2 regions of the Actinomadura sediminis genome follow, and region 2 is predicted to be linked to the other one. Evidence: predicted binding sites of a transcription regulator. Region 2 holds the regulator's gene; the other holds the start of a gene.
What was found. Region 2 encodes HspR, which represses chaperone genes until heat shock. Its sites were predicted from a motif close to ANTTGAGTCNNNNNGACTCAANT; they were not measured.
Positions count from the first base shown of each region.

Region 1: the regulator HspR is predicted to act here: its motif matches at 2,816-2,838, upstream of lon (endopeptidase La).

Region 1 covers NZ_JBHTJA010000099.1:4,897-14,506, reverse strand. Annotated here, with positions in the region: gene ACFQ11_RS30710 (VOC family protein) at 1-264, opposite strand, end outside; gene ACFQ11_RS30705 (CGNR zinc finger domain-containing protein) at 286-888, shown strand; gene ACFQ11_RS30700 (SCP2 sterol-binding domain-containing protein) at 985-1,191, opposite strand; gene ACFQ11_RS30695 (TetR/AcrR family transcriptional regulator) at 1,255-1,896, opposite strand; gene ACFQ11_RS30690 (nitroreductase) at 2,002-2,691, shown strand; gene lon (endopeptidase La) at 2,898-5,294, shown strand; gene ACFQ11_RS30680 (VanZ family protein) at 5,448-5,933, shown strand; gene ACFQ11_RS30675 (nitroreductase family deazaflavin-dependent oxidoreductase) at 5,934-7,457, opposite strand; gene ACFQ11_RS30670 (hypothetical protein) at 7,516-9,610, opposite strand, start outside.
Region 2 covers NZ_JBHTJA010000001.1:261,677-271,286, forward strand. Annotated here, with positions in the region: gene dnaK (molecular chaperone DnaK) at 1-1,711, shown strand, start outside; gene grpE (nucleotide exchange factor GrpE) at 1,705-2,409, shown strand; gene dnaJ (molecular chaperone DnaJ) at 2,511-3,683, shown strand; gene ACFQ11_RS01260 (heat shock protein transcriptional repressor HspR) at 3,686-4,129, shown strand; gene clpB (ATP-dependent chaperone ClpB) at 4,163-6,760, shown strand; gene ACFQ11_RS01270 (hypothetical protein) at 6,764-7,135, opposite strand; gene ACFQ11_RS01275 (roadblock/LC7 domain-containing protein) at 7,173-7,559, opposite strand; gene ACFQ11_RS01280 (hypothetical protein) at 7,556-8,236, opposite strand; gene ACFQ11_RS01285 (roadblock/LC7 domain-containing protein) at 8,233-8,610, opposite strand; gene ACFQ11_RS01290 (phosphotransferase) at 8,843-9,574, opposite strand; gene ACFQ11_RS01295 (cellulose binding domain-containing protein) at 9,574-9,610, opposite strand, start outside.

The DNA of each region.
Region 1 (9,610 bases), on a different contig from region 2:
CCGGTCGCCGATCAGCTCCGCCAGCACCGGACGTTCGGTGACGTCGAGCAGTGACCGGTCGAATCCGTCGGTTCCGTAGGCGGCGTGGCACAGCCCGGCGGCCCGGACGGCCGGATCGGCCCCCCACTCGGCCAGCAGCCGCCCGACCCGGCGCAGGTGCTCCAGCAGCGTGCCGCCGGGGTGAGGTATCCGGGCGGCTCCCCGGTCGCGCAGGAACGCCTCGATGGACGGCCACGGGGACGGGATCTCGCGATCATCGGTCATGTCACGAGTTATAGTCGTGACATGACCGTCCCGACAACCCCGCCCGTGCCCGCCGAGGAACTCGCGTTCAATTTCCGCTCCGGCCGTTTGTGTCTCGCCTTCGTGGCGACGGTGGGCGAGCGGTGGCGCGGCAACTACGAGCGGCTGCGCGAGCCCGCCGACCTCGCGCGCTGGTACCGGGAAGCGGGCCTGCTGGACGAAGCCGTCCGCGTCACGCCCGGCGGGCTGCGGACGGCCCGAACGCTGCGGGAGGCAATCCATCGCCACGCCCGGCAGGTGATCGACGACCGTGCGGCCGCGCCCGAGGACGAGGAAGCGATCAACGCCGCCGCGAGCGCCCCGCCGCTGGTCCCCGTCCTGCGGGGCGCGACCAGGCGGCTGACCTTCCCGTCCACCGGCGCCGAGCAGGCGGCGCTCAGCACGGTGGCCCGCGACGCGATCGACCTGTTCGCCGGCACCGCCGCCGACCGCATCCGCGAATGCGCCGGCTCCGAATGCGGCCTGCTGTTCGTCGACACCAGCCGCCCCGGCCGGCGCCGCTGGTGTTCCAGCGCCGCCTGCGGCGGGAGCGAGCGCGCCGCCGCGTACCGCCGCCGGAAGCGCGCCGGCCAGAGCCCGTCATAGACGCCCGAGGGACGTGGCGCCGCCGACGCGATCCGCTCGCGTTCGTGGACCGGGCCCGAACACCCTGGCTGCGCGCCGGCGTGCGCGGGCTACGGCCTACCGCCGCGGCGTCTCCGCCATCGCGACGAGCACGTCCTCGCTCATCGCGATGGACGCGTCGGGCCGCTGCGCGGGCCCGTGCACCATCCGGATCGTCCCGTCGGCGACGACCGCGTGGAACACCTCGTCGCCCACCCGGAACTCGTACACCAGGTCCAGCCCGGCCGCCGCCTCCGGCACGAAGCAGGCCTCCAGGCCGAGCACCGCCCACCCCGGATGGAACGTCTCGCGCCTTCGCTCGCGGGCCGCTATGGGGGTCGACCGTCCTCAGGAGTCCTGTGCGGTCGCGGACGTCGACGCCGCCTGCGGGGTCGACGGCGAGGTGGCCGAGCGCAGGGCGTGGTCGAGGAGGATCTCCGCGGCGGCCCGTGCGTGCCGGCCGTAGCCGGCCTCGTCGAGGACCATGGCGCGGCTGGCCGCTCCGTCCGCGAGGGAGACCAGCTGTTCGGCGAGTCCGGCGGGGTCGGGGCAGCCCAGCTCCGCCAGCAGCGAGTCGACCATCCGCACCATGCGCAGTTTCTGCTCGCGGGCGTAGGAGTGGACGGTGCTGCCGGGGTCGGGGAACTCGGCCGCGGCGTCGATGAACGGGCACCCGCGCACCGGAGCCCCGTCCGCGGCGGGCGGATCGAACAGGCGGAGGATCCGCTCCCGAGGGGGAAGATCCTCGCGGGCCAGCACGCCCTCCAGGGTGCCGCCCGACGTCACGAGATCTTGCAGGTAGGCCATCACCAGGTCGTTCTTGGTCCGGAAGTGCGCGTACAGCGTGCGCTTGGACACCGGGGCCTCGTCCGCGATCTGCTCCATGCCGGTCGCGTTGATCCCCTGGTTCGCGAACAACCGGGCGGCGGCGGCCAGGATGCGCTCGCGCCCGCCGCGTCCCGGGCGTCGCGGTGGCGTCGCCGTCGTCATGTCACGAGTATACGCCGTCGTTTACTTCACCGCCCGCGCCGTGGTAGCTTCACGACCGCAATGTAAACGGCAACGTTTACTTAGTCGTCCGGTGAGGAGCGTTCCATGCGTGTGTCGGAGAGCATCGAGATGAGCGGGCATGCGGAGAGGCTGATCCGGGGTCGTCGCGCGACCCGCGCGTTCCGGCCGGAACCTGTGCCCGAGGAGACCGTGCGCGCCGTCTTCTCCCTGGCCGGCGCCGCGCCGTCCAACTCCAACGCGCAGCCGTGGCGGGTGGAGGTGGCGAGCGGCGCCATGCGCGATCGCCTGGCGAAGGCGCTCCGGGAGGCGCACGCCCACGATCGCACCTCGGTCGACTTCCCGTACTCCGAGGACATGTACACGCAGGTGCACCAGGCCCGGCGGGCGGCGTTCGGCGCCGAGCTGTACGGCGCCCTGGGCATCGGCTTGGACGACCATCCGGCCCGTGCGGCCTACGACGCCGAAAGCCTGCGTTTCTACGGTGCGCCGCACGTCGCGTTCCTGTTCGTCACCGGCGACGGCGGAGCGCGGCTGGCCGCCGACGTCGGCGCCTACATGCAGACGCTGCTGCTGGCGATGGAAGGGTACGGCGTCGCCAGTTGCCCGCAGGGGCTGCTGAGCTTCTACGCCGACGCCGTGCGCGGTGAACTCGGCGTCGCCCACGGAAAGCTGCTCGTGGGCGTCTCCTTCGGGTACGCCGACGAGTCCGCGCCGGTGAACCGGATAGCGACCGGACGGGCCGCACTCGAAGCCACCACGACGTTCCACGGCTAGCGTCATGCGCCCGCCCGGTCGCGCACGGCGCCCCGCCGAACTCCGCCCCCGCCGCCCGCAGGGGCGGATCGGGCCTTGATCGCTGAGAGCGAACGGGGGGAGGAAACAAATCGCTGCTCCGTTTTCTTGAGTGTGGATGACTCAACCTTCGGGGTTGGGTCGCCGGTCCTCCCGAGGGGCCGGTACGACACGGACTTGGAGTGAGCATGAGCGAGACCCTGACGCTGCCGGTGCTGCCCCTGGACGACGGGGCCGTTCTGCCGGGCATGGTGGTGCCCCTCGACCTGTCCGACGGCGCGGAGGTCCGGGCGGCGATCGAGGCCGCGCGGGCGGCGGCGCAGACGACGGGGCCGGGGATACGGACGCCCGGCAAGCCGCGGGTGCTGCTGGTGCCGCGCCTGGACGGGCAGTACGCGGCCGTCGGGACGCTGGGCGTGATCGAGCAGGAGGGCCGGCTGCCCGGCGGGGAGCCGGGGGCCGTCGTGCGCGGCGTCGCGCGGGTGAAGATCGGGACGGGGACGACCGGGCCCGGGGCGGCGCTGTGGGTCGAGGGGACCCTGATCGAGAAGCAGGCGCCGTCCGGGCGGGCGCAGGAGCTGGCGAAGGAGTACAAGGGCCTCGTCAGCGCGATCCTGCAGAAGCGCGGCGCCTGGCAGGTCGTCGACGTGGTGCAGCAGATCGACGACCCGTCGACGCTCGCCGACAACGCCGGGTACGCCCCCTACCTGTCGGACGAGCAGAAGGTCGAGCTGCTGGAGACGCCGGACGTCGTCGAGCGGCTCACCCTCGTGATCGGGTGGGCGCGCGACCACCTCGCCGAGCTGGACGTCGCGGAGACGATCCGCAAGGACGTGCAGGAGGGCATGGAGAAGACGCAGCGGGAGTTCCTGCTGCGGCAGCAGCAGGAGGCCATCCGCAAGGAGCTGGCCGAGCTGAACGGCGACCCCGCCGACGAGGAGGACGACTACCGCGCCCGGATCGAGGCGGCGGACCTGCCCGAGAAGGTGCGGGAGGCCGCGCTGAAGGAGGTCGACAAGCTCGAGCGGTCGTCGGACGCGTCGCCGGAGGGCGGCTGGATCCGCACGTGGCTCGACACGGTCCTCGACATCCCGTGGAACGACCGGACCGAGGACGCCTACGACATCGCGGGCGCCCGGGAGATCCTGGACGCCGACCACGCGGGCCTCGACGACGTGAAGGAGCGCATCATCGAGTACCTGGCGGTGCGCAAGCGCCGCGAGGAGCGGGGGCTCGGCGTGGTCGGGGGCCGGCGCAGCGGCGCGGTGCTGGCGCTGGCCGGGCCTCCCGGGGTCGGCAAGACGTCGCTGGGCGAGTCGGTCGCGCGGGCGATGGGCCGCAAGTTCGTCCGGGTGGCGCTGGGCGGCGTCCGGGACGAGGCGGAGATCCGCGGCCACCGGCGGACGTACGTGGGGGCGCTGCCCGGCCGGATCGTGCGGGCGATCCGCGAGGCGGGGTCGATGAACCCGGTCGTGCTGCTGGACGAGATCGACAAGGTCGGCGCCGACTACCGGGGCGACCCGACGGCGGCGCTGCTCGAGGTGCTGGACCCGGAGCAGAACCACACGTTCCGCGACCACTACCTGGAGGTCGAGCTCGACCTGAGCGACGTCCTGTTCCTGGCGACGGCGAACGTGGTGGAGGCGATCCCCGGGCCGCTGCTGGACCGGATGGAGCTGGTGCAGCTCGACGGCTACACCGAGCACGAGAAGGTGACGATCGCCCGCGACCACCTGCTGCCGCGCCAGCTCGACAAGGCGGGGCTGGAGCCGGCGGAGGTGACGCTGGACGACGGGGCGCTGCGGCTGCTCGCGTCCGAGTACACCCGCGAGGCGGGCGTCCGGTCGCTGGACCGGTCGATCGCGCGGGTGCTGCGGAAGATCGCCGCGAACGTCGCGCTGGAGAAGGCGTCGCTGCCGGTCGCGGTCGGCCGGGACGACCTCAAGGACTACCTGGGGCGGCCCCGGTTCACGCCGGAGGTCGAGCTGAGCCGGGGCGAGCGCCGCACCGGCGTGCCGGGCGTCGCGACCGGCCTCGCGGTGACCGGCGCGGGCGGCGACGTGCTGTACATCGAGGCGTCGCTGGCCGACAAGGAGACCGGCGACACCGGGGTGACGCTCACCGGGCAGCTCGGCGACGTGATGAAGGAGTCGGCGCGGATCGCGCTGAGCTACCTGCGGTCGCGCGGCGCGGAGCTGGAGCTGCCGGTCGGCGACCTGAAGGACCGCGGCGTGCACGTCCACGTCCCGGCGGGCGCGATCCCGAAGGACGGCCCGAGCGCGGGCATCACGATGACGACGGCGCTCGCGTCGCTGCTGTCGGGACGGGCGGTGCGGCCGGACGTCGCGATGACCGGTGAGGTGTCGCTGACCGGCCGGGTGCTGCCGATCGGGGGGCTGAAGCAGAAGCTGCTGGCCGCGAGCCGCCTCGGCATCACCACCGCGATCGTGCCGAAGCGCAACGAGCCGGACCTGGAGGAGGTGCCGCGGGAGGTGCTGGACGGCATGACGGTGTTCACCGTCAGCGACGTCCGCGAGGTCCTCGACCTGGCGCTCGAGCCCGCCACGACCGCCGTGGCGGCCTGACCGGACGGGACGCCCGCGGCCCTTCGGGGTCGCGGGCGTCCGCGTGCGCGCGGTGGTCCCGGCGGGGTTCGGTCAGGGGAGGGGCGCCCCATATCGGGCGTCCGAATCGGGGCGGCGGGCATGGACGGGTGCGCGCCGGGGAGGAGGGGCGCCGTGTTGGTCGAAATGTGGCAGCCCGCCCCGCCCGGTGAACGCGTCCCCTGGTACGTGCTCGCGCTGCGCGCCGTCGTCGTCGTGACGGCGCTCGGCCTGCTCGGCGCCTTCTGCTACGTCGCGTTCCGGCTGACGCTGACGCCCGTCCGCGACGAGGGGCAGGCGGGGGCGAACTTCCGGCCCGGCGACTCCCTGCGCTTCTACCTGGACCGCCCGACCGGGGAGGCGCTGTTCCAGCTCGGCGGCAACCTCGCGCTCTTCGCGCCGCTGGGGGTGCTGCTGCCGCTGGTCGCCAAGCGGCTGCGCGGCCCGGTCCGCCTCGCCGTCCTGACCGGGATGTTCTCCCTCGCGGTCGAGCTGGTGCAGGGCGCGTTCGTGGTCGGCCGCGCCTTCGACATCGACGACGTGCTCCTGAACGTCGCCGGCGCCGTCCTCGCGTACCTGATCGTCGGCCGCCGGTTGTCGAGGTCCCTGCGCGGGTCCTGATCAGCGGGGGGTGAGGCGGAAGACGCGGAGCCGCCGGGTGGTGCGTTCCACGTAACGGTCGTAGACCGGCCATACCCGGACGAGCCGGGGCCAGGCTTCGGCGCGTTCGGCGTCGTCGAGGAGCCGCGCCTTGACCGGGACGGCGCGGCCGCGGAACATGACCTCGGCCTCCGGGGTCTTGAGGAGGTTGCCGGTCCAGGCGGGGTGCTTCTCGCGGCCGAAGTTGGAGCCGACGACGAGCCACGAGCCGTCCCGCTCCGGCAGGCAGGCCAGCGGCGTCCGGCGGGGCAGGCCGCTGACGGCTCCCGTCGTGGTCAGCAGCAGGCTGGGCACGAGGAGCTGCCCGAGCATGAGGCGGCCGCCGGTCAGCCGGTTCAGGGCCCGGTCGATCGGCGGGACGAGCCGGGGGCCCGCCTTCGCGAACCAGGCGGACCCGGACACGCGGTGGAAGACCGGCCCGAGCACCCGCTGGACGGCGGTGGGCCCGGCGGCGGGGACGTGCGCCGCCGCGGGCGCGAGCCGTCCCGCGCGGCGCGGGTCCAGGTGCCCGGACTCGGCGAGCCAGCGCAGCCCGTCGGCGACCGTGTCCTCCACGGGGCGCAGGGTGAGGCCGAGGGCGTCCAGGATCGGGCGGTCGTCGGTCGGGACGAGCGTCACCATGAACTCGGCCGCGTCCCGCGTCAGCGGATAGTCGAAGGAACGGACGCGCTTGGCGGCGTCGAGCGCGGACCCGAGCCCGAGCATCACCGGGGACGGGACGCGGAAGGTGCGCGGCCGCACGCCGGTGAGCGCGTCGCACAGCCCGGCGAACCGCGGCCACGTGAGGTAGTGGCCGCCGAGCACCCAGCGGCTCGCGCCCTGCCGGGACTCGACGGCGCGGGCGAGGGCCTCGGCGAGGTCGCGGACGTCCAGCACCGAGACGCCGCCGCCCGGCAGCGGCCAGACCTTCGACAGCGCCCCGGCGAGCCCCTCCGGGAGGGCGTCGAGGACGGGCTGGTCGGGGCCGAACACGCCGCCCGGATAGACGATCGTGACGGGCGCGCCCTCGTCCTGCAGCTCGCGCGCGTAGCGTTCGGCGGCGACCTTCGAGCGCCCGTAGCCGGTGCGGGGGCCGGCGAGGGGCGCGTCCGCGGTGATCACGGGGGCCGTCGGCGGGACGAACACCCCGATCGTGGACACGTGGATCACCGGGGCGAGCCCGGCGGCGACGGCCCCGCCGACGACGTTGCGGGTTCCGGCGACGTTCGCGTCCACGACGTCGCGGCCATGGCCGGTGACCCCGATCGCGGCGGCCGCGTGGATCGCGGCGTCGCAGCCGTCGAGGGCCTCGGCGACGGCCCCGGTGTCCAGCATGTCGCCCCGGACGAACTCGACGTCCCCGCGCGGGACGCCGAGCGCCCCGAGGACCCGGGCGGCCTTGTCCGGATCGCGCACCAGGGCGCGCGGTACGTGACCGCGGGCCAGCAGGGCGCGGACGGTGTGGGAGCCGACGAAGCCGGACGCACCGGTGAGAAGGACCCGCATGGGAACAACCTAATGCTTGCTAGCCCGGCGGCGACAGTCCCAAGATCGTTCCGGCCGCCTACTCCGCGGCCGTGTGGATCCGCCGGGCGGCGAACGCCACCTCGGCGTCCGGGTGGGCGCGCAGGCCGCGCAGCAGCGACCGCCACTCGCCCGGCCAGCCCGCGTCGGGTCCGTGCCGCCGGGTCAGCGCGCACGCGAGCAGGCCGCCGGCGAGGTCGCGCCGCGCCGCGAGCCGGACGGCGTGGGGATGCACGTCCGCGGCGTCCGGCGCGCCGAACGCGCGATGCGGGCCGCGGCCGTCCCCCGCGAGGAGCTCGGCGATGGAGAGGACGGCGAGGACGCCGCGTCCCGCGCAGCCGTCGGCGAGCGAGTCGAGGGCGCCGCCCGCGTCGCCGGAGTCCCAGTCGAGCGTGGCGGCCGCCAGTTCCAGCGCGAGCTGCGCGGGGAGCCGCCCCCGGACGGCCACGGCCGCGCCCCGGGCGGCGGTGCGGTGCCGCGCGGCGGTGCCGCGGACCGCCGCCGTCAGCGCGGCGAGGCGCTGCACGGCCGGGAGGTCGCGTTCGGCCTCCGCGTCGGCGCCGTCCGCCGTCGCGGCGAGCTTCGCGACCGCCGCGCCCAGCTCGTCCGCTCCGATCCCGGACTGGACGCACGCCAGCAGCGCGGACATCGCGGGGCGCCAGCGGCGCGTCTCCCCGAGGTCGGTGAGGACGCCCGCGAGCAGCCCAGGGATCTCCGGCGCCCACTGCGCCCACCGGCCCAGCACCGCCAGCGCGGCGTCGGCGGCCTCCGGGTCGGGCGAGCCCGCCACCCGGACGATCAGCGCCGCGTACTCGCCCCGGAACCGCTCCTCGATCTCGTGCGGCCACCCGCCGAGGACCTGCCGCGCGAGGTCCCGCGGCCCCTGCGCGGCCTCCTTCAGGACGCGGCGCGCGACCGGTTCGGCGATGTACGGGCGGAGCGCCGACGCGATCGCCGCGCGCACGTCCCGGTGCTGGTCCGGGTCGTCCCACGCCTCGGCGACGATCGCGAGCGCGTCCGGCGCCCGAGTCCGCAGCAGGATCCGCAGCGCCTCCTTCCGCGCGGTGATCTTGCCGTCCGCCAGCACCGGCCGCAGCAGCGGCCCCAGCGCGCTCGGCCGGACGAACCGCGCCGCCCGTCCCGCCGCGTACACGGCGACGTGCGCGTCGTCGGACGACGCCCGCGCGAGCAGCTCGGGCATGACGTCCTGCGGCGACGACGTCCACGGCGCGGCGGTCAGCGCGGCCCGCCGCAGGTGCGCGTCGTCGGACTCCAGGTACGGGCGCAGCCGCTCCGCGCCCGCCCCCGGCACGCTCGCGATCGCCGTGACCGCCCGGCCCCGGTCGGCTTCCGCGGCGCCCTCGTCGCCCGCCGCCCGCTCGAGCAGCCGCAGGTAGGCGGCGTGCTGCCTGGCCGTCCACCGCCGCGCCCACGCGCCCTCGACCCGCGGGACGTACGCGACGCCGTCCCGCCGGAACCGTCCGGCGGCGCCACCGGACAGCACGAGGTCCAGCAGGTCGGTGCGTTCGGACGCGATCGCGGCGAGCACCGCGTGGACCGCGACGGCCGACGGGTCCTTGGCCACCACCCGCTCGACCCGCTCGCCGCGCGTCCCCGGCGGCTCCAGCCACAGCGCGATCGCGGCGGCGATCGTCGCGTCGTCGGCGGCGTCGAGGGCCCGCTCCAGCGCGTCCTGCAGCACCGGCACGCCGTGGGCGCGGCGGCCGAGGGCCCGGGCGAGGGTCAGCGCGAGCGCGTGGTCGTCCCGGCGCGCGCCCCGGTCGAGCAGCGGCGCCAGATGCCCGGCGAGCCGGTGCTCCAGCCCGCGCGGCAGCCCCCGGTCGAGCCGCGTCAGGTGCGGGCCCCCCGAATGCCCCGCGACCCGCACCAGCAGCCCGATGCCGAACACCGCCAGGTCGCCGTCGTCCCGCAGCGCGCCCTGCCGGGCGAACGCCACCGCGAGCCGCGCGAGCCCCTGCCGGGTCATGGACGAGCAGTCGCGCGCGTTCAGTGCGTCCTCGGCGAACCCCGCCACCGCCTCCGTGTGCGCGCGCCGCAGCAGGCTCTCCGGGACGGACGCCAGTGCGTTCAGCGCGCTCAGCCGGACCGGGTCCTGCTCGTTGCGGAGCCGACCG
Region 2 (9,610 bases):
GGTCGGCGAGGTCGCCAAGCGCCAGGCGGTGACCAACGTCGACCGGACGATCCGGTCGGTCAAGCGCGAGATGGGCACCGACTGGAAGACCAAGATCGACGACAAGGACTTCAACCCGCAGCAGATCAGCGCGTTCGTGCTGCAGAAGCTCAAGCGGGACGCCGAGGCGTACCTGGGCGAGTCCGTCACGGACGCCGTCATCACCGTCCCGGCGTACTTCTCCGACCACCAGCGGCAGGCCACCAAGGAGGCCGGCCAGATCGCGGGCCTGAACGTCCTGCGGATCATCAACGAGCCGACGTCCGCGGCGCTGGCCTACCACCTGGAGAAGGAGAACGAGGCCACCATCCTCGTGTTCGACCTCGGCGGCGGCACGTTCGACGTGTCCCTGCTGGAGGTCGGCGACGGCGTCGTCGAGGTCAAGGCCACCAGCGGTGACAACCACCTCGGCGGCGACGACTGGGACCAGGCGATCGTCGACTGGCTGGTCGAGAAGTTCAAGAACGCCAACGGCGTCGACCTGTCCAAGGACAAGATGGCGCTGCAGCGGCTCCGCGAGGCCGCGGAGAAGGCGAAGATCGAGCTGTCCGGCTCGTCCGAGACGCAGATCAACCTGCCCTACATCACCGCCTCGGCGGAGGGCCCGCTGCACCTGGACGAGAAGCTCACCCGGGCCGAGTTCCAGCGGATGACCTCCGACCTGCTCGACCGCACCAAGGCGCCGTTCAACTCGGTGCTGAAGGACGCGAACATCACGGTGAGCGACATCGACCAGGTCGTCCTGGTCGGCGGCTCCACCCGGATGCCCGCGGTGTCGGACCTGGTCAAGGAGCTGACCGGCAAGGAGCCGAACAAGGGCGTCAACCCCGACGAGGTCGTCGCGATCGGCGCCAGCCTGCAGGCGGGCGTGCTGAAGGGCGAGGTGAAGGACGTCCTGCTGCTGGACGTCACCCCGCTGAGCCTCGGCATCGAGACCAAGGGCGGCATCTTCACCAAGATCATCGAGCGGAACACGACGATCCCGACCAAGCGCTCGGAGACGTTCACGACCGCCGACGACAACCAGCCGTCCGTGGAGATCCAGGTCTACCAGGGCGAGCGCGAGATCGCCGCGTACAACAAGAAGCTCGGCACCTTCCAGCTCACCGGCCTGCCGCCGGCGCCGCGGGGCGTCCCGCAGATCGAGGTCACCTTCGACATCGACGCGAACGGCATCGTGAACGTCAGCGCGAAGGACCAGGGCACCGGCAAGGAGCAGTCGATGGTCATCACGGGCGGCAGCGCGCTGCCCAAGGACGACATCGAGCAGATGGTCCGCGACGCCGAGCAGTACGCCGAGGAGGACCGCCGGCGCAAGGAGGAGGCCGAGGTCCGCAACCAGGCCGACACCCTCGCCTACTCGACCGAGAAGTTCCTGCGGGAGAACGACGAGAAGGTCCCCGCGGAGCTGAAGACCGAGGTCGAGGAGGCCGTCGCCGAGGTCAAGAAGGCGCTCGAGGGCACCGACGTCGACGCCATCAAGGGCTCGACGGAGAAGCTCGCGCAGGTCAGCCAGAAGATGGGCGCCGCGATGTACGCGCAGAACCCCGAGGGCGCGCAGGCGGGCGCGGAGGACGCCGGCCCGACGGCCGACGCCCAGGGCGGCCAGGACGACGAGGTCGTCGACGCCGAGATCATCGACGACGACAAGCCGAAGGGTGACGCATCGTGAGCACCTCCCCCGACGAGGGCGAGGAGAAGGAGGGCCCGGTGATCCGCGACAAGCGGCGCATCGACCCCGAGACGGGGGAAGTCCGCACCCCGCCGTCCGGAGCGCGGGCGGGCGAGAAGGAAGAGCCCGCCGCCACGGCGGCGCCCGCCGCGGACGCGTCCGGCGGCGACGGGGAGGCCGCGGCGCTGAAGGAGCAGCTCGCCGAGCGGCTGGCCGACCTCCAGCGCCTCAAGGCCGAGTACGACAACTACCGCAAGCGCGTCGAGCGCGACCGGGTCGCGGTCCGCGAGCAGGCGCTCGGGCAGGTCCTGCAGGAGCTGCTGCCGGTCCTGGACGACATCGGCCGCGCCCGCGACCACGACGAGCTGACCGGCGGGTTCAAGTCCGTCGGTGAGGCCCTCGAGGCGGTCACCGGCAAGCTCGGGCTGGAGAAGTACGGGGAGAAGGGCGAGGCCTTCGACCCGACGGTGCACGAGGCGCTCATGCACTCCTACTCGGCGGACGTCACCGAGACGAGCGTCGCGGACGTCCTGCAGCCCGGGTACCGGATCGGCGAGCGGATCCTGCGCGCGGCGCGGGTCGCGGTGGCCGAGCCCGACCCGAACGCGGGCGGCGCGGCGGCCGCCGAGGACGGTGCGGCCGGCGAGGCCGCCGAGTCCGCGGACGAGCCGGACGGCTCCGGCAAGTCCGACGAGTGACGCACGGACGGCTCGTCCCGTCCCCGCGGGGGGCGGGACGAGCCGGACGCCGGGCGGCAGACTGGACGTAGGCAAGTGGGCATAGCAGAGAGCGGGGCGCCGTGAGCACCAAGGACTACCTGGAGAAGGACTACTACAAGGTCCTCGGTGTCTCGAAGACCGCGTCGCAGGAGGAGATCAAGAAGTCCTACCGGAAGCTGGCCCGCAAGTACCACCCGGACGCCAACAAGGGGGACGCCGACGCGGAGGACCGCTTCAAGGAGGTCTCCGAGGCCTACGACGTCCTCTCCGACGAGAAGCGCCGCAAGGAGTACGACTCCGTGCGGTCCATGCCGGGCGGGTTCCGCGGGCAGCAGGGCGGGGGCTTCCCCTTCGACCTGGGAGACATCTTCGGGCAGACCGGGGGCGCCGGGACGCAGACCGGCGGGGCCGGGGAGCGCATCGGCGATCTGTTCGGCGGGCTGTTCAACCGGGGCGGCGGCGGCACCCGCACGACCGGGACCCGGCGGGCCCGGCGCGGCGCCGACGTCGAGACGGACGTGACGCTGACGTTCGGCCGCGCGATGAACGGCGTGACCGTCCCGATCAAGCTGACGAGCGAGGCGGCGTGCGGGAGCTGCCGCGGCACGGGCGCGAAGGCGGGGACCGTCCCGCGGGTGTGCCCGAGCTGCGAGGGGACCGGGCACGAGACCCGCAACCTCGGCAGCTTCGGGTTCCAGGAGCCGTGCCGGGAGTGCCGGGGTCGCGGCCTCGTCGTGGACGACCCGTGCCCGACCTGCCACGGCAGCGGACGCGCCACCGGGACGCGGACGATCCAGGCGCGCGTCCCCGCGGGCGTCGCCGACGGGCAGAAGATCCGGCTGAAGGGCAAGGGGGCGCCGGGCGAGCACGGCGGCCCGAACGGCGACCTGTACGTGAACATCAAGGTGAAGCCGCACGCGGTGTTCGGCCGCAGCGGCGACAACCTGACGCTGTCGGTGCCGGTGACGTTCCCGGAGGCGGCGCTCGGCGGCGAGATCCGGGTGCCGACGTTCCAGGGGCAGCCGGTGACGCTGCGGCTGCCCGAGGGCACCCCGAACGGGCGCACGTTCCGCGTCCGGGGCCGCGGCGCGACCCGGCGGGACGGCACCAAGGGCGACCTGCTCGTCACGGTGGACGTGCAGGTCCCGGCGAAGCTGGACGATCAGACGCGTGAGGCCCTGGCCCGGCTGCGGGAGGCCGGCGGCGGCGACGAGCTGCGCGCCGACCTGCTCAAGCAGGCCAGACAGGAGTGACCATGGATCCGTTCGGTGACGACACTCCGGTCTATGTCATCTCCGTGGCGGCGCAGCTGTCCGGCCTGCACCCGCAGACGCTGCGCACCTACGACCGGATGGGGCTGGTGTCCCCGGGCCGGACGGCGGGCCGGGGCCGCCGCTACTCGATGCGCGACATCGTGCTGCTCCGGGAGATCCAGCGGCTCTCCCAGGAGGAGGGCATCAACCTGTCGGGCATCAAGCACATCCTGGAGCTGCAGCGCGACAACGCGCGGCTCCGCGAGGAGCTCGCCAAGGCGCACGCCGCCCTGGACGAGCTGGCGAACGAACTCGAATCGACGCGGGCGGTCGCGGCGCGGCTGGCGCAGCAGCGGCGGCACGGCGACCCGGGCGCGCCCGGGTCCGACCTGGTGCCGATCCGGCGCACCAGCGTCGTGGTGTGGCAGCAGCGCGACCCGGACTAGTGGCTTCGTGAGGGGACGCAGGGGGAGCGGATCATGGAAGACAAGCTGACGCAGAAGAGCCAGGAGGCCGTGTCGGTCGCGATCCGCCGGGCGGCCGCCGAGGGGAACCCCGAGGTGCAGCCGCAGCACCTGCTGGTGGCGCTGATCTCGCTGCAGGACGGCACGGCGGTGCCGCTGCTCGAGGCCGTCGGGGCCGACTGGCAGGCGATCCGGCGGCGCGCCGAGGAGCAGCTCGCCGCGCAGCCGAAGGCCGCCGGTTCGACCGTCTCGGCGCCGCGGCTGTCGGCGCAGCTTCACCGCGCGATCACGACGGCGGGCGCGCGCGCACGGCAGCTCGAGGACGAGTACGTCTCGACCGAGCACCTCCTCGTGGGGCTCGCGGCGGACGGCGGCCCGGCCGCCGGGCTGCTGAAGGAGGCGGGCGCGACGCCGGAGGCGCTGCTCGACGCGTTCGGGCAGGTGCGCGGGCACGCCCGCGTCACCAGCGAGAACCCCGAGGGCACCTACCAGTCGCTGGAGAAGTACGGCGTCGACCTGACCGCCGCCGCGCGGGACGGACGCCTCGACCCGGTGATCGGGCGGGACGCGGAGATCCGCCGGGTCGTCCAGGTCCTGTCGCGGCGCACGAAGAACAACCCGGTGCTGATCGGCGAACCGGGCGTCGGCAAGACCGCCGTCGTCGAGGGACTCGCGCAGCGGATCGTCGCCGGGGACGTCCCCGAGTCGCTGCGCGGCAAGACCCTCGTCTCCCTGGACCTCGGCGCGATGGTCGCGGGCGCGAAGTACCGCGGCGAGTTCGAGGAGCGGCTGAAGGCCGTCCTGCACGAGATCAAGGAGTCGGAGGGGCGGATCGTCACGTTCATCGACGAGCTGCACACCGTCGTCGGGGCGGGCGCCGCCGAGGGCGCGATGGACGCCGGCAACATGCTGAAGCCGATGCTGGCGCGCGGCGAGCTGCGCATGATCGGCGCGACGACGCTGGACGAGTACCGCGAGCGCATCGAGAAGGACGCGGCGCTCGAACGCCGCTTCCAGCAGGTGCTCGTCGGGGAGCCGTCCGTCGAGGACAGCGTCGCGATCCTGCGCGGGCTGAAGGGCCGGTACGAGGCGCACCACAAGGTGCAGATCAACGACTCGGCGCTCGTCGCGGCCGCGACGCTGTCGGACCGGTACATCACGTCCCGGTACCTGCCGGACAAGGCGATCGACCTCGTGGACGAGGCCGCGTCCCGGCTCCGCATGGAGATCGACTCCCGTCCCGTCGAGATCGACGAGCTCCAGCGCGCCGTCGACCGGCTGCGGATGGAGGAGCTGAACCTGTCGAAGGAGACCGACGAGGCGTCCCGGCAGCGGCTCGCCCGGCTCCGCAAGGACCTCGCCGACAAGCAGGAGCAGCTGTCCGGCCTGAACGCCCGCTGGGAGCGGGAGAAGGCCGGGCTGAACCGGGTCGGCGAGATCAAGGAGCGCATCGACCAGCTCCGCGGCGAGGCCGAGCGGGCGCAGCGCGACGGCGACCTGGAGACGTCCTCCCGGCTGACCTACGGCGAGATCCCCGAGCTGGAGAAGCAGCTCGAGGAGGCTTCCGAGGCCGCCGACAGCACCGGCGCGATGGTCAAGGAGGAGGTCGGGCCGGACGACGTCGCCGACGTCGTCGCGTCCTGGACCGGCATCCCCGCCGGGCGCCTCCTCGAGGGCGAGACCGCCAAGCTGCTCCGCATGGAGGACGAGCTGGGCCGCCGCCTGATCGGGCAGACCGCGGCCGTCCGCACCGTGTCGGACGCCGTGCGGCGCGCCCGCGCGGGCATCAGCGACCCCGACCGTCCGACCGGGTCGTTCCTGTTCCTCGGCCCGACCGGTGTCGGCAAGACCGAGCTGGCGAAGGCGCTCGCGGAGTTCCTGTTCGACGACGAGCGCGCCATCACCCGCATCGACATGAGCGAGTACGGCGAGAAGCACAGCGTCGCGCGGCTCGTCGGCGCCCCGCCCGGATACGTCGGGTACGAGGAGGGCGGGCAGCTCACCGAGGCCGTCCGCCGCCGCCCCTACTCGGCCGTCCTGCTGGACGAGGTCGAGAAGGCCCACCCGGAGGTGTTCGACGTCCTCCTGCAGGTGCTGGACGACGGGCGGCTGACGGACGGGCAGGGCCGCACGGTCGACTTCCGCAACACGATCCTGATCCTGACCTCGAACATCGGGTCGCAGTTCCTCGTCGACCCGACGCTCGAGAACGGCGCGAAGCGCGAGGCCGTCTGGAACGCCGTCCGGAACTCGTTCAAGCCCGAGTTCCTCAACCGGCTCGACGACGTCATCCTGTTCGACGCCCTCTCGACGGCCGAGCTGACCCGGATCGTGGACCTGCAGGTCGACAAGCTCGCCGAGCGGCTCGCCGAGCGGCAGCTCACGCTGACGGTGACGGACGCGGCCCGCGAGTGGCTCGCGCTGACCGGCTACGACCCGCTGTACGGGGCGCGGCCGCTGCGCCGGCTCGTCCAGACGGCGATCGGCGACCAGCTCGCCCGCGAGCTGCTGGCGGGCGACGTCCGCGACGGCGACGAGGTCGTGGTGGACCTGGACGAGGCCGCCGACCGGCTCACCGTGGAGCCCGCGCGGGGGCTGACGCTCACGAAGTAGTCGTCAGATCTCGAGGTTCTGCTCGATGTCCTTGAGCCGGTGCCGGGCCAGCGCCAGGTTGGCCCGGCTCCGGTCGAGGACCATGTACATGAACAGGCCCTTGCCCTTGCGGCCCGTCACCGGCCGGATGATGTGGTACTGCGAGGAGATGCTGATGAGGATGTCCTCGATCTCCTCCTGGATGCCGAGCTGCTCCATCGTGCGCAGCTTCGCCCGCACCACCTCGGTGTTGCCCGCCGCCGCGACCGTCAGGTCGAAGGTGTTGGAGCTGCCGAGGTGGCCGAGCGCCATCCCGCTGCCGTAGTCGACCACCGCGACGCCGAGCGCCCCGTCGATCGCCATCATGTCCTTGAGGGCCAGGTCCAGATTGGGCATGTGCTTCCCTTTCCATTCGGGTTCTCTGGGGTCGGGTTCATCTCTTGGCTGCGGCGAGGAGGGCCGCGACGGCACGCGCCACCGGACGCGCCTCCAGATGGAGCCGGCCGACATTGACGTCCCCTTCCGCGAGCACCGTCAGCGACGCGGCGGGCCCGGCCGCGTACGTCACCACGTAGCCGGCGCCGCGCACGACGACCTCCTGGAATCCGCCGCCGTGCGCCGTCTCGCCGACCCGGTTCGCCAGCCCGAGCTGCGACGCCGTCACCGCCGCCATGGACGACGGTTCGATCGACGGCGGCAGGTCGTGCGCGATCAGCAGCCCGTCCACGGACGCGACGAGGCTCCCGGTGAGCCCCGGGACCCGCCGCAGCCCGAGCAGTTCGGCCTGCACCTCCGCCTCCAGCACTCCGGCTCCCGTCACAGCTCGACCAGCGCGGCGCGGAGCCGCTCCAGCAGTTGGTGGTCGGCGGGCGCCCAGCCGTCCCGGGGCGTCCCGCCGTCGAACAGTCCCGTGAACGGCTCGCGCGGCGGCTCGCGCGGCGGCTCGGCGGCCGCGCCGGGCCGGACGGCCCGCACCAGGGACGCCGCCGCGAGTCCCCGCACGGACAGCAGGCACCCGAACACCGTTCGTCCGAGGTCGCGGGCGAGTTCCGCGGGGGTGTGCCGGCCGTCGGCGTTGAGCAGGATCTCCGCCTGCAGCCCGGTCAGGAACACCCGCTGCCTGCGCACCCGCCGGACCGGGACGACCGGTGCCGCGTCCACGTCCGCCGAGGGCCACTCGGCGTCCAGCAGGTCCCGCCTGCGGCGCAGTTCGCAGGCGAGCGTCGCCGCGGTCACCGGGTGGGCCGAGCCCCGCGAAACCGGCCCCTCCGTGAACCGCGGCGCCTCCTCGACCCCGAGCAGGTAGCACGCGGCGTCGAACAGCGCGATCGGCTCCGCCCACCGCCCCGCCGTGTACCGGCACTCGGCGTGGACGACCGCGCCCTCGGCGACCTCGAACGATCCAATGTCGCCGACGCGCAGGACGCCGGTGCGTCCGTCCCGTTCCAGCCCGCACAGGGCGCGCAGCACCTCGCCCGCTCCGCTCGGCGCCGTCACCGGACCGCCATTTCCCGCACGAGCCCCTGCATCCGCAGGCGCGCCAGGGCCAGATTCCCCTTTTCGCGGTCGATCACCAAATGGACGAACAGGTGCCCGTCGAGGTCGGGTCCGGTGAGCGCGAGGAGGTGATAGCCGCCGGCCCCGCACACGATGATCTCCTCGACGTCGTCGCCGTCCGGGGTGGCGCTGAGCGCCGCCGTGCCGAGCACCGAACGGACCACGTCGGTGGCCCCGGCGGCGTCCTCGTGCCGGTCGACGCGGTCGTCCCGGCCGGCCGAGGCCACCGCCAGCCCGCTCGCGCAGTCCACCAGGGTCACCCGCTGCGCCCCGGGGATCGCCATCATCCGCGCAAGGCAGTCATCGATGCGCAAGGCCCATTCCCCCACGAATGAGAGTTGCAGGAGACTGCACCTTACCCACAAGTCGCCGCACGGTAGGCACAAAACCTCAAATAGCGATCAAGGGCGTGAAGCAGGATATAAATACCACCCAGTATCGAAACCGTTCAGGCCCCTTGACCGCCAATTCGGCCCCTTTGACAGAGACCGAAAACCTGGCCGTATCCCGACCCACCGCGCCCGCACCGGCCCGGCCGGTCGCCGGTCAGAGCAGCGACGCGAGGCGGGCGGCCTGGCGGGTCCCGACGTCCGGGCGGTCGCGGACGCGCAGCAGCCAGTAGAGCGCGAACAGGCGGCGGCACTCGCGCAACCGCGCGGCCTCCGGCCGGGACAGGGCGACCGCGTCGAGCAGCAGGACGCCCGTCCCGTCCGCCGACACGTGCTCGACGACCTCGGCGAGTTCGTAGGCGAGGTCGCTGCGGCCCGCGTACTCGAAGTCGACGAGCCGCACGGACGCGCCGTCCCACAGGAAGTTCGCCACGTTGCCGTCGCCGGTGCCGAACACCGGGGCCGTCGGGCGGACGATCGCCGCCTCGACGTCCGGGCGCGCGATCCACGCGCACGCGGCGTCGAGGAGTGCGTCGTGCCCCGGCGGAACCGTCGCGCACCACTCGCGGACCTGCGCGAGCAGCACCGCCGGGGCGCCCGCGCGGGCGGGGAGGGCGCCGCACGGGACGGCGTGCAGCGCCGCGAGCGCGCGGGCGGCGGCCTCGACGGTGCCGGGCGTGAACGCCTCGAGGGACGTGCCGGGCAACCGGGACATCACGACCGTGGGCGGGGTGCCGTGCGGGTCGGTGCGGAGGGGGGCGGGGGCGAGGCCGGTTCCGCGCAGGAGCCGCAGGGCGCGCCATTCGCGCCGCGGCTGGTCGTGGTCGACGGCGCGGTAGCGCTTCACCACGATGTCGGAGAGCTCGACGTCGTGGGTGGCGCGCGGCATCAGCAGCGCCGCCCGTCAAGGGCGCAGTGGTCGGGG